Linked DNA regions of Butyricimonas faecalis. Each later gene encodes a partner of the first gene's protein in a complex. Links are inferred from orthologs where the notes say so. Each region holds a gene or a part of one and is shown on either strand. Other genes may lie near its edges.

What was found.
Region 2: pfkA (region 1) and rny share a complex: the UniProt entries of both Bacillus subtilis proteins name them as parts of the possible RNA degradosome complex. The link is inferred for Butyricimonas faecalis from one-to-one orthologs.

What each region holds. Positions count from the first base shown.
Region 1 is NZ_CP032819.1:4,863,202-4,869,375, reverse strand. What follows is about bases 1,647-4,632. They hold pfkA (6-phosphofructokinase), read right to left. Parts: upstream 3,637-4,632; coding sequence 2,656-3,636; downstream 1,647-2,655. Other genes in these bases: cmk ((d)CMP kinase), read right to left, coding at 4,526-4,632; D8S85_RS20710 (4-hydroxy-3-methylbut-2-enyl diphosphate reductase), read right to left, coding at 3,691-4,542; priA (replication restart helicase PriA), read right to left, coding at 1,647-2,637. Outside these bases: more of priA, read right to left, coding at 181-1,646; more of cmk, read right to left, coding at 4,633-5,227; D8S85_RS20700 (hypothetical protein), read right to left, coding at 5,315-6,145. UniProt on the Bacillus subtilis protein: Catalyzes the phosphorylation of D-fructose 6-phosphate to fructose 1,6-bisphosphate by ATP, the first committing step of glycolysis.
Region 2 is NZ_CP032819.1:2,215,174-2,219,763, reverse strand. The notes cover bases 1-2,997. They hold rny (ribonuclease Y), read right to left. Parts: upstream 2,269-2,997; coding sequence 733-2,268; downstream 1-732. Other genes in these bases: D8S85_RS09755 (hypothetical protein), read right to left, coding at 2,828-2,997; D8S85_RS09760 (cell division protein ZapA), read right to left, coding at 2,538-2,825; D8S85_RS09770 (nucleoside phosphorylase), read right to left, coding at 1-545. In the rest of the region: more of D8S85_RS09755, read right to left, coding at 2,998-3,118; D8S85_RS09750 (M23 family metallopeptidase), read left to right, coding at 3,207-4,590. UniProt on the Bacillus subtilis protein: Endoribonuclease that initiates mRNA decay. Initiates the decay of all SAM-dependent riboswitches, such as yitJ riboswitch. Involved in processing of the gapA operon mRNA, it cleaves between cggR and gapA.

The DNA of each region.
Region 1 (6,174 bases):
AAATAATGTTAAGATAAACTTTAAGGTTTTCCCAAATAAATTTTAATCCTGCCTTAAAATACGGTTTATAAGTAAAATACGACCTATTCTTTAACATTTGCCCTTTTCTCACGACACACTTGTTAACAGATCGTTCTCGAAAAACAGATAAATCCAGACTTTTATGCCAACAATACCCCATTACAAAGGATCGACATCAAAATAAACCCGCACCCCCTTACCCACGGGAGTTTTTGCCAATTCATCACATTTTTGTTTCAAAAATATTTTCAACTTTGACAGGGAGAGTCCTTGCTCTGCCTTAATTAATATCTGAATCCGATACATTTTTCTCACCCGGGACACATCCGGCTCTGCCGGACCGCATACCCTGCGCTCCAATCGTTCCCTCATCTGTCGGGCAAGCTCATTTGCCGCATTCCTCAAAACCACCTCATCCACATGCCTCAATTCAATCTGGATTAACCTGGAAAAAGGCGGATAATTAAACATCTCCCGTTCCCGGGACAACAGGGTGTAAAACCCATGATAATCCTCCTTCCCCACCAATTGATACACCCGATTCTGCCTATCCACGACTTGGATCACGACCTTACCGCGTTCTCCCTTACGCCCACTACGCCCGCTCACCTGCATCAACATATCATAGGCCCGTTCCTCTGCCCGAAAATCGGGAAAACCGACCAGACTATCGGCATCCATCACCCCGACAAGCTTCACCCGCTCAAAATCCAACCCTTTCGACACCATCTGAGTGCCGATCAACACATCCAAATTTCCACTCTCAAAATCATCGATCAAAGCCCTGAACTTTGCCTTATTACTTATCACATCCAAGTCCATCCGGGCAACCCGGGCCTCCGGAAAATACTGTTTCACGTCTTCCTCGATCCGTTCCGTTCCCGGGGTACGATTCACGTAATGTCCCTGCCCACAATCCTGGCACACGGCCGGAACTGCCCGCAAACTCCCGCAATAATGACAATTCAGCGTATTCCGATAGCGATAATAAGTCATACTCACATCGCAATGCTTGCATTTCAAGATAGAACCGCAACGGTCACATTGTAAATAAGTCGAATATCCCCGTCTATTCTGAAATAAAATCACCTGCATCCCGTTCTCCAACACCCGTTTCATCTCCTCGTATAAAACCGGAGTAAAACACCCTTTCATCATCTTTTTACGACGATACTCTTTCATATCCACGAACAACAACTCCGGCATCATCACTTCCCCGTAGCGGGTTGTCAGTTGCACGAAACCATATTTCCCGCTCAATGCATTCTGATAACTTTCAAAAGAAGGGGTTGCAGACCCCAACAATATTTTTGCCCCACTCATCTTGCCGAGCATGATCGCGGCATCGCGACCGTTATAGCGGGGTGCCGGTTCTTTTTGCTTGTAAGAACTTTCATGCTCCTCGTCAACAATGACCAATCCCAATCGCTGATAAGGCAAAAACACGGACGACCGCACGCCCAACACCACGGGATAAGGATTCGTACCGTTCTGTTTACGCCACATCTCTGCCCGGGCACTATCGGCCATACCCGAATGATAGACACCGACTTGATCTCCGAAAACCCGTCGCAATCGCTTCACGATCTGCACGGTCAAGGCGATTTCCGGCAACAAATACAACACCTGCTTCCCTTGCCTTAGCGTCTCTTGTATCAAATGAATATATATTTCCGTTTTACCCGAAGAAGTTACCCCCTGCAACAAAACACAATCTTTTTCCCAGTAACATCCCAGAATATCGCCCAACACCTTTTCCTGTGCCTCCGACAACGCATGTACCTCCCCCACTTCCTCTTCAGACACCTCCAAACGACTGACTTCTCGCACAATAACCTCCAACACGCCCCGTTCACACAATCCCTTCAAAGCCGCGACAGAATTACCGATTTTCTGAACAAACTCCGTTCTAGGCAAACACTCTACGTGATGCTCGTCACTATAATATACCCAATCACACAACATCTTGTATTGAGCCTTTGCCCGTTTCAAACCATCAAGAATCCCGTCCAACTCTTCACTCGAAAACTTTCGTTTCCATCTCACCCAACGTTCAACTTTCGGTTTGAACAAATCATCTACCGACTCTTTAATCCCGATAATTTCTTTTTCCAACAAAGCTCGAACAGCAACATAGACATCCTTTCTCTTCAAGAGCTTTTCAACTTCAGCCATACACATCTCGCCTCTTTCTCGAAAAACTCCCATAATTTCTCTCTCTTCCCGGCTTAATTCACTTTCATCTGCCAGTTTTTCTTCCCAACCATTCACCAAACTCAAACTCGTGTAACTCTCCAAACGCATCGAAACAGGTAATGCGGCACGCGTGACCTCTCCCGGTGGAGTCATGTAATATTCACTAAGCCACAATAGAAATTTCAAATGAGAAGCAGAAAGAGCAAAACCTTCCTCTATAACCCGTTCTATCGGTTTCGTTTCAAACCCGACAGGCGGATTCGTATGCAACGCGTAGACAACACCCGTGTAACGTTTATTCTTAACAAATGAAACGACCACGAGCGTACCTACCGTTACCGAATGTTCATATTCTTCCGGTACCGAATAAGTAAAAAAACTCTCCACTCCCAGAGGGATAATGACATCTGCGTACAACAAACGAATTAATTTTAGATTTTAAATAGCCAAAACTTCCGTAATATCCAACAAATTATGATTCAACGGTTTTGAATTCTTGATAGCCTTGTTGAAAGGAACATGAACAATATCCTTATTCATAATCCCAACCATGATACTGGTTTGATCATCCAACAAAGCATCCACCGCCGCCACACCCAACGTGCTAGCCGTCACACGGTCAAAAGCGGAAGGAGATCCCCCTCTCTGGATATGACCTAAAACCGTTACCCGCACGTCATATTCGGGATGCTTTTTGGCAATCCGGTCGGCAATCGTGTACGCCCCACCCGATTTATCACCTTCTGCCACGATCACGATACCACTCGACTTATGAGGTTTGTAATCATGCTCCAAGTAACGATCCAAATCATTCAGATCCGTCTCGATCTCCGGAACCAGAACAGCTTCGGCCCCCGTGGCTACAGCCGAACGTAAAGCGATAAATCCGGCATCCCGTCCCATAACCTCGATAAAGAACAAACGATTATGAGCACTTGCCGTATCCCGTATCTTATCCACGGCCTCTACCACCGTATTTACTGCCGTATCATACCCGATCGTGTAATCCGTCCCGTAAAGATCATTATCTATCGTACCGGGAATCCCTACAACATGCACGTTATGCTCTTGGCAAAACAACCGGGCCCCGGAAAAAGTTCCATCCCCACCGATCACCACCAAGGCATCAATTCCCAATTCTTGCATCTTCTCGTAAGCTTTCGTACGCCCCTCCGGTGTACGGAATTCCTCGCTGCGGGCCGTCTTCAAGATAGTACCTCCGCGTTGAATAATATTACTTACGTCATGGGAATGCATACGCACAATATTTCCTGCTATTAACCCCTCGTATCCATCGTAAATACCATAAGCCTCACAGCCATTAAAAATAGCGGCTCTCACAACTGCCCGAATCGCGGCATTCATACCCGGAGCATCACCTCCTGAAGTTAAAACTCCTATTTTTTTAATCTTTCCCATAAAAACAATGTTTAATTGAAAATCTTTTAGCTTTTAGTTTTTAGTCTTTAACTTTTAGCTTTCAGCTTCCAACCCCTCTTTTATCTCTTCCATCACCCACCTCGGTGTTGAAGTTGCCCCGCTAATCCCAACACTCCCGGCCTCGTCAAACATCTCGTCACGCAGGTCTTTCACCCCCTGCACGAAATAAGTCCGGGGATTCACTTCTCGACAAACTTCGAAAAGCTGCTTACCGTTGGAACTCTTTTCCCCACTAACAAACAAGATCACATCGTGTCGTGCTGCAAAATCCTTCAACTGCGGGATTCTATTGGCCACCTTACGACAAATCGTATCGTTTACCACCACAGAACTTCTGGCATTCTCCTTCACCAACTCCACCACACGCTTGAAACCGTCCAAACTTTTAGTCGTTTGAGAAAACAATATCACCGGCCGAGAAAAATCGATATATTTCAAATCTTCCTCTTGCTCGATAATCAGTGCCTCATCATTCGTCTGTGCTACCAACCCGTTCACCTCGGCATGTCCTCTTTTTCCATAAATCACGATCTGCCCCCCGTTCGCTCTCACCCCCTCGTACGCCTCTCGTATTTTCTTCTGCAAATTCAATACCACAGGACACGAGGCATCAATCACCTCAATCCCGTTCTTCTTTGCCAATTCATAAGAACTCGGCGGTTCACCATGAGCCCTGAACAACACCCGGCATGCCTTCAAACGGGCAAATTCATCATGATCTATCGTACTCAATCCCAGTTGTTTCAATCGCTCCACCTCCAAACTATTATGCACAATATCTCCTATGCAATATAATCTTCCATGTTGCAACTCTTCCTCCGCCTTGGCAATCGCGTTCACAACCCCAAAACAGAAACCGGAATTCTCGTCAATTTCTACTTTCATACCTTGAACGAATGATCTTTAACATCTCTTCCACTTCTTCCTCCACGGTCATATCGCCATTATCAATCAACACGGCATCCGGCGTCTTCACCAAAGGGCTTGTTTCCCGGTGCTCGTCGATATAATCCCGTTTCCGGACATTCGCTTCCACCTCTTCGTAAGTCACTTTTTCCCCCTTCTCGATCAACTCCTTGTAGCGCCGTTGGGCCCGTACTTCAGGACTCGCCGTCATAAAGAACTTCACCTCTGCATGAGGGAACACGACACTCCCTATATCCCTTCCATCCATGATCACGCCCCCCTCTTTTGCCATTTCCCGCTGCTTCTCAACAAGCAACTCCCGCACGTAAGGCAACGCGGCAATCAAACTCACGTTATCAGAAACCTCCAACCCGCGAATGGCCGTCTCTACATACTCGCCATTCATGTAAGATTCATAACACTTCTTCCCCTCGTTATATTTAAAACCGAAAATAATGGTCGGAAGCACTTCTTTCAATTTCTCATCATCCACGTTCCCGTCTTTAATCAGCCCCTCACGCATCGCTTTCAACGTCACGATCCGGTACATGGCACCCGTGTCGATATACGTGTAACCCAAACGAGCTGCCAGTATTTTAGATACCGTGCTTTTTCCCGTAGAAGAATGGCCGTCAACGGCAACAATCAAACCTTTCTTTTCCATTTTCAATCTTATCTATTCAGATTGCGAAGATACAAAAAAAGGGAGTAATCTTCGCGACCACTCCCTGCTATATTTTTGTTACAAATCTTAATTTACCAACTGTAACAATTTCTTGGCTCTCTCCATCATCGTCTGGTTAGAAGACTCTTCTGCCAAAGAAGTAGCTATTTTAGCATATCTTTTAGCAACATCCTCGAAACCACATTTGTTAGAAATCAAAGCATAATTGTAAAGGGCATCAAAATCTTTCTTTGACTCGACAGTCTTACCTGCCCACAACTGAATCACCTTCAAACGCGAAACATCATTCATGATCTCCAACGCCCCATCGGTGATCTCCTTGATCATTTTCCTGTTCTCGGGGAAATAACGGAATAATTTTCTAGCTTTATAGAAATAATCTTCAGACTTACGCTCTGCTCGCAATTGCTTGATATAAAAATAATCAGCCACCACGTCATAATGCTCGTAACCGGAACTCTTCAAGAAATCCAAATACTTGTTATACTCGATCTTGTTACTGTTATAGTACTGTTCCAAATGACCGACAAACACGTTATCCAATTTCTGGAATACATCATCCTTCGAGAAATTCTGCATGAACTTGGACTGATTCTTAAACAAATATTTAATTTGGGGAGCATTCACATCATCCACGTAATCCCGGATAATCGACCAGTTATAATCTTTCAAATAGTCCGCCTCTTTCTGAGTCTGAAAATACCTGTTCACAACATCACGATTCGGCTTCCCTTGGTTTTTCAACTCTCTCAAAAGTTGAATTGTCGTTTGGGGGTCCGCAGGATTCGCCTCGAACTTCTTCACCAAATTATCCAATGTACCCATCTCCTTCTCGTGAGCTTGCACTCCAACAAGATTGAATAATAAAACACCTACGATTAATACAATTTTCAACATAATACTTGATACTTAAATTTGAACTTACA
Region 2 (4,590 bases), 2.6 Mb from region 1 along the record:
CTCTTGGATGCTTTAACCGCGTACGGGCGGGCAGCTAAGGGAGCCCAGTGGCATTCCTTGATAAAGGCCTCCTCGAAAGCGGCATCACATATCATCTCGTTGTCCCGGTAGAAACGCAATACCCCGTCAATACCAAGGCTCATCTCCGAGATCACGAATGAATGTACGGGTACATCTGCCTGTACGGAACCGGAAGTCCCGATTCGTACTATATTTAATGTCTTCTTTTGCTCTTTAATCTCTTTCGTGTGTAGGTCGATGTTGACCAAAGCATCCAGTTCATTCATCACGATGTCGATGTTATCCGGCCCGATTCCCGTAGAGATAACCGACAGGCGGTATCCCTTGTAATATCCGGTAATGGTACAAAATTCCCGGTTACTTTTTCTGATTTCTATCTTCTCGAAATACGAGGCTATCATTTCTACTCGGGAAGGATCACCCACGAGGATCACCTGTTCTGCCAGATCTTCGGGGTGAAGGTGAAGGTGAAAAACACTTCCGTCATCGTTCGTGATTAATTCTGATGATTTTATAGGTTCCATATGCTGTTTACTTTTTAAGCAACCAAATTTAGTAAAACAAATAATACGGGACAAATGTTTGGGGGTTTTTAATCCTGCCGTTTCGGTTGGATTAAAAAGTTACAGGTTGCCAGTTAAGCCTTTGGCTTTGAACCTGCAACCTGCCACCTGTAAATTAAAAGTCCGGCAAAAATGACCGGACTTTTAATTATTTCGCGTAATTTATAGCGCGTGTTTCTCGAATTACCGTGACTTTCACCTGTCCGGGATAGGTCATTTCGTCTTGAATTTTTTTAGCGATCTCGTATGAAATCTTCTCGGCTTCTGCATCGGAGACTTTCTCGCTTCCCACAACTACTCGCAATTCCCGTCCTGCCTGGATGGCGTAAGTCTTGACAACTCCATTGTAGGAGAGGGCCAGGTCTTCCATCTCTTTCAACCGTTTGATGTATGACTCGACTACTTCCCGTCTTGCACCCGGGCGTGCGCCTGAGATGGCATCACAAGCCTGAACGATCGGGGCGATTAACGTGGTCATCTCGATCTCCTCGTGGTGAGCACCGATAGCGTTGCAAATATCCGGTTTCTCCTTGTACTTCTCTGCCAGGCGCATGCCGAGGATTGCGTGCGGTAATTCCGGCTCATCATCGGGTACTTTACCAATATCGTGCAATAATCCGGCACGCTTCGCTTTCTTCACGTTCAAGCCTAGTTCCGCGGCCATGATGGCACAAAGGTTGGCTGTTTCGCGAGCGTGCTGTAACAAGTTCTGCCCGTAAGACGAACGGTATTTCATTTTACCGACCAACCGAATCAATTCCGGATGCAACCCGTGAATACCCAAGTCAATGGTTGTACGTTTTCCGGTTTCTATAATCTCTTCTTCGATTTGTTTCTTTACCTTATTAACTACTTCCTCGATCCGAGCCGGGTGAATACGTCCGTCGGTAACTAGTTGATGGAGTGAAAGGCGGGCGATTTCGCGTCTTACCGGGTCGAATCCGGAGAGCACGATTGCTTCCGGGGTGTCGTCCACGATGATTTCAACTCCGGTGGCAGCTTCCAGGGCCCGGATGTTACGTCCTTCCCGTCCGATGATACGTCCCTTGATCTCGTCCGAATCGATATGGAATATAGATACAGCGTTCTCGGTAGCGGTTTCCGTGGCCACCCGTTGAATGGTTTTTACCACGATTTTTTTCGCTTCCATGTTTGCCGTCATTTTTGCCTCTTCCATGATCTCGTTCACGTAGGACATCGCTTCGGTTTCGGCCTCGTCTTTCAAAGAACTGATGAGTTTTTCCTTTGCCTGATCGGCAGACATCCCGGAAATGGCTTCCAGTTGCTCGATCTGTTGCTTTTTGAATTTATCCAGTTCCGCGTGTTTCTTTTCCAGTAACTCTTTCTGGGCGTTCAGTGTCTCTTGTTGTGTCTCCGTGTCTTTGATCTTGCGTTGGCACTCTTCCATTTTGCGGGCCAACTCGGCGTCTTTTTGTTTTAGCTTGTTTTCCGCTAAAAGGATTTTGCTGTTACGGGCATTCACTTGTTTCTCGTGTTCAGCCTTTATCTGCAAGAATTTCTCCTTGGCTTGCAGAATCTTGTCTTTTTTAATGACTTCTGCCTCCGCTTCCGCTTCTTTGATGATGTTTTTGCTCCTATATTTCAAGGTCATGTTGATTAGCAGGTATCCGAGAATAAATCCCACCGCTAAAGCAATAACACCGGTAATTATTATTGTTGTCATATTCGAAACTTGAATTTATGGTTATATAATATTTTGGTGTTTTTTGTTCATACAAAAAACCCGCATCATTTCTTCTTTAAAAAACCCCTGTTAGACACGGGTAGAGCTGCCGTCAGATTCAAACTTCCACCGTCCCGAAGGAACCCCGAAGGGTTGAGGCCTGTCTTTGGCTAACTAAGCTTCACTCTAATTGGTTAAGTGTTGAGTTTTCCAGTTAAATACGAAATAATGCGGGTATATCTATTTCCTTTTCAAAGAACTCTTCTTTTTTACTCTTTCATCACTTCGTCGAGCCTGCTACTAATCTTCTTCACCTCGTCTAATATGGGCTCCACGTCGTTTCGTCTTTCAGCTTCCAGCATCTTTACCGTGAATTGTAACGCGGTAACAGCTAGAAAATCAACGGGATCAGCAGTCGCATACTTCTCCCTATATTTCGCAATCTTACTATTAATCAGTTGAGCAGCTTTTCTGATCTCCTCTTCTTCCTCTCTCTCTATGGTCAGAACGCAGGGCCTACCGGCTATATTTAGCGTAATAGTAAGTTTATCATTCATATTTAATTATTCAAAAGAGCAATACATTTATCAATCTCCCGCACAAGTTGGCTTATTCTATTTTTGGCCTCGGAACTTCCTTCTCCGGTCGAGATAGCGGTAGCCACCTTCAATGTTTTGATTTCTTCATGTAATTTCATGTTCTCACTTTTCATCCGCTCGATTTGGATCCGGAGTTCTTTCATCTCTGTATCCATCTCTCTGTTTTTGTCCAGTGAGGATATATATAGTTTTATCAGTCGTTCAACTTTCGTGTTTAGCTCGTTAATAACGGCATCTTGTTTTGCTGTCATAACATAATCTTTACACCACAAAGATAGAATAATTTCTTTTAAATATCAATAGTGTTATTAATTTTGCCATGGATTTAATGGTTTTTATATGACAGATAAAATAATGTGGAGAGGGTTTGGAGTTTTATTATTGATGTTACTTCTTTTATCATCAAACGTTTGGGCGCGAACGGACACGTTGCTTTACCCGTTGAAAAATATTCCGCTATTGAGTGGAAATTTCGGAGAATTGAGAGCGACACACCTGCATTCGGGACTGGATTTTAAAACTGAAGGGCGAGAAGGACTGCCGGTGATTTGCGTGAAAGAGGGCATCGTGGCTCGCGTAAAAGTTTCTGCCACGGGGTACGGGAATGCTTTGTACCTCGAGCATGAAGGGGGAATCACCACGGTGTATGCTCACTTAAGTCGTTTTTCACCCCGGGTGGCGAAAGTCGTGAGAAATATACAATATAATAAGGAGTCATTCGAAGTGGACGAGAATATGCTGGGGTATGAACTCCGTTTTCACGCGGGCGACACGATAGCTTATAGCGGGAATACCGGGTCTTCGGGTGGTCCTCATTTGCATTTTGAGGTGCGTGACACGAAAACGGAGCATGTCTTGAACCCCTTGCGCTTCCTTTTGGTGAAAGATCAGACCGGACCGAACGTGCGGGGAGTTTACGTGTACCCGGTTTCGAACGAGGGACTACGTACTTCGCCCTACCGGGTTGAGGTGAAAAATACGGGCAACCGGGTATTCCGGGGAGGTCGGGTCTGTGTGCCTGCCGGAAGGGTTGGCATCGGGGTACAATCTGACGACTACATGAAAGATTCTTGGAACAAGTTGGGCGTGTATGACTTGAGCGTGAGTGCTAATGGTCGGGAGGTTTTTAAGATGATCATGAATGAACTTTCTTTTGATCAGACCTTTCTGGTTAACGAGCTTAAAGATTTTCATCATTATCGAGATAGCCGGTTGGTCTATTTGACTTTCGGTAATTATCAAGAACAATTGTTGTCCGTTTGTAACCAGGATAGGGGATTCATCCTGGTTGAGAAAGACAGCGTGGTGGATGTCGTGGTCGATTTGTCGGATATAAATGGAAATCGTTCCAAGATCATGTTCCAGTTATGGGGTAAATTCCCCTCGCTGGAATGGGGCTTGGCCGAGGGGGAAAAATTATTGATGAACCACCAAAGTGATAGTTTGAAAAAAGGGAAATATACCCTGTGGTTGGAGGCTGATGCTTTATCCCATCCGATCGTGTGCAAATCTGTGGTGTATTCCTGCTTGAGAGATAGTGTCGAGACGATAGAGGTGTTTTCTACCGGAAAACAAATATACCCGTTGATGAAAAGTGCCCGTTTGCAGGTTAGCGGGAAGTTCCCGGAAAAATCCGTGATTTGTTTGCTGGAGAAAAACAAACGTTTTTCTGCCTTGAAGACTCGCTGGACGGAGGAGGGACTTGAGGCGTCGTCCCGGGTGT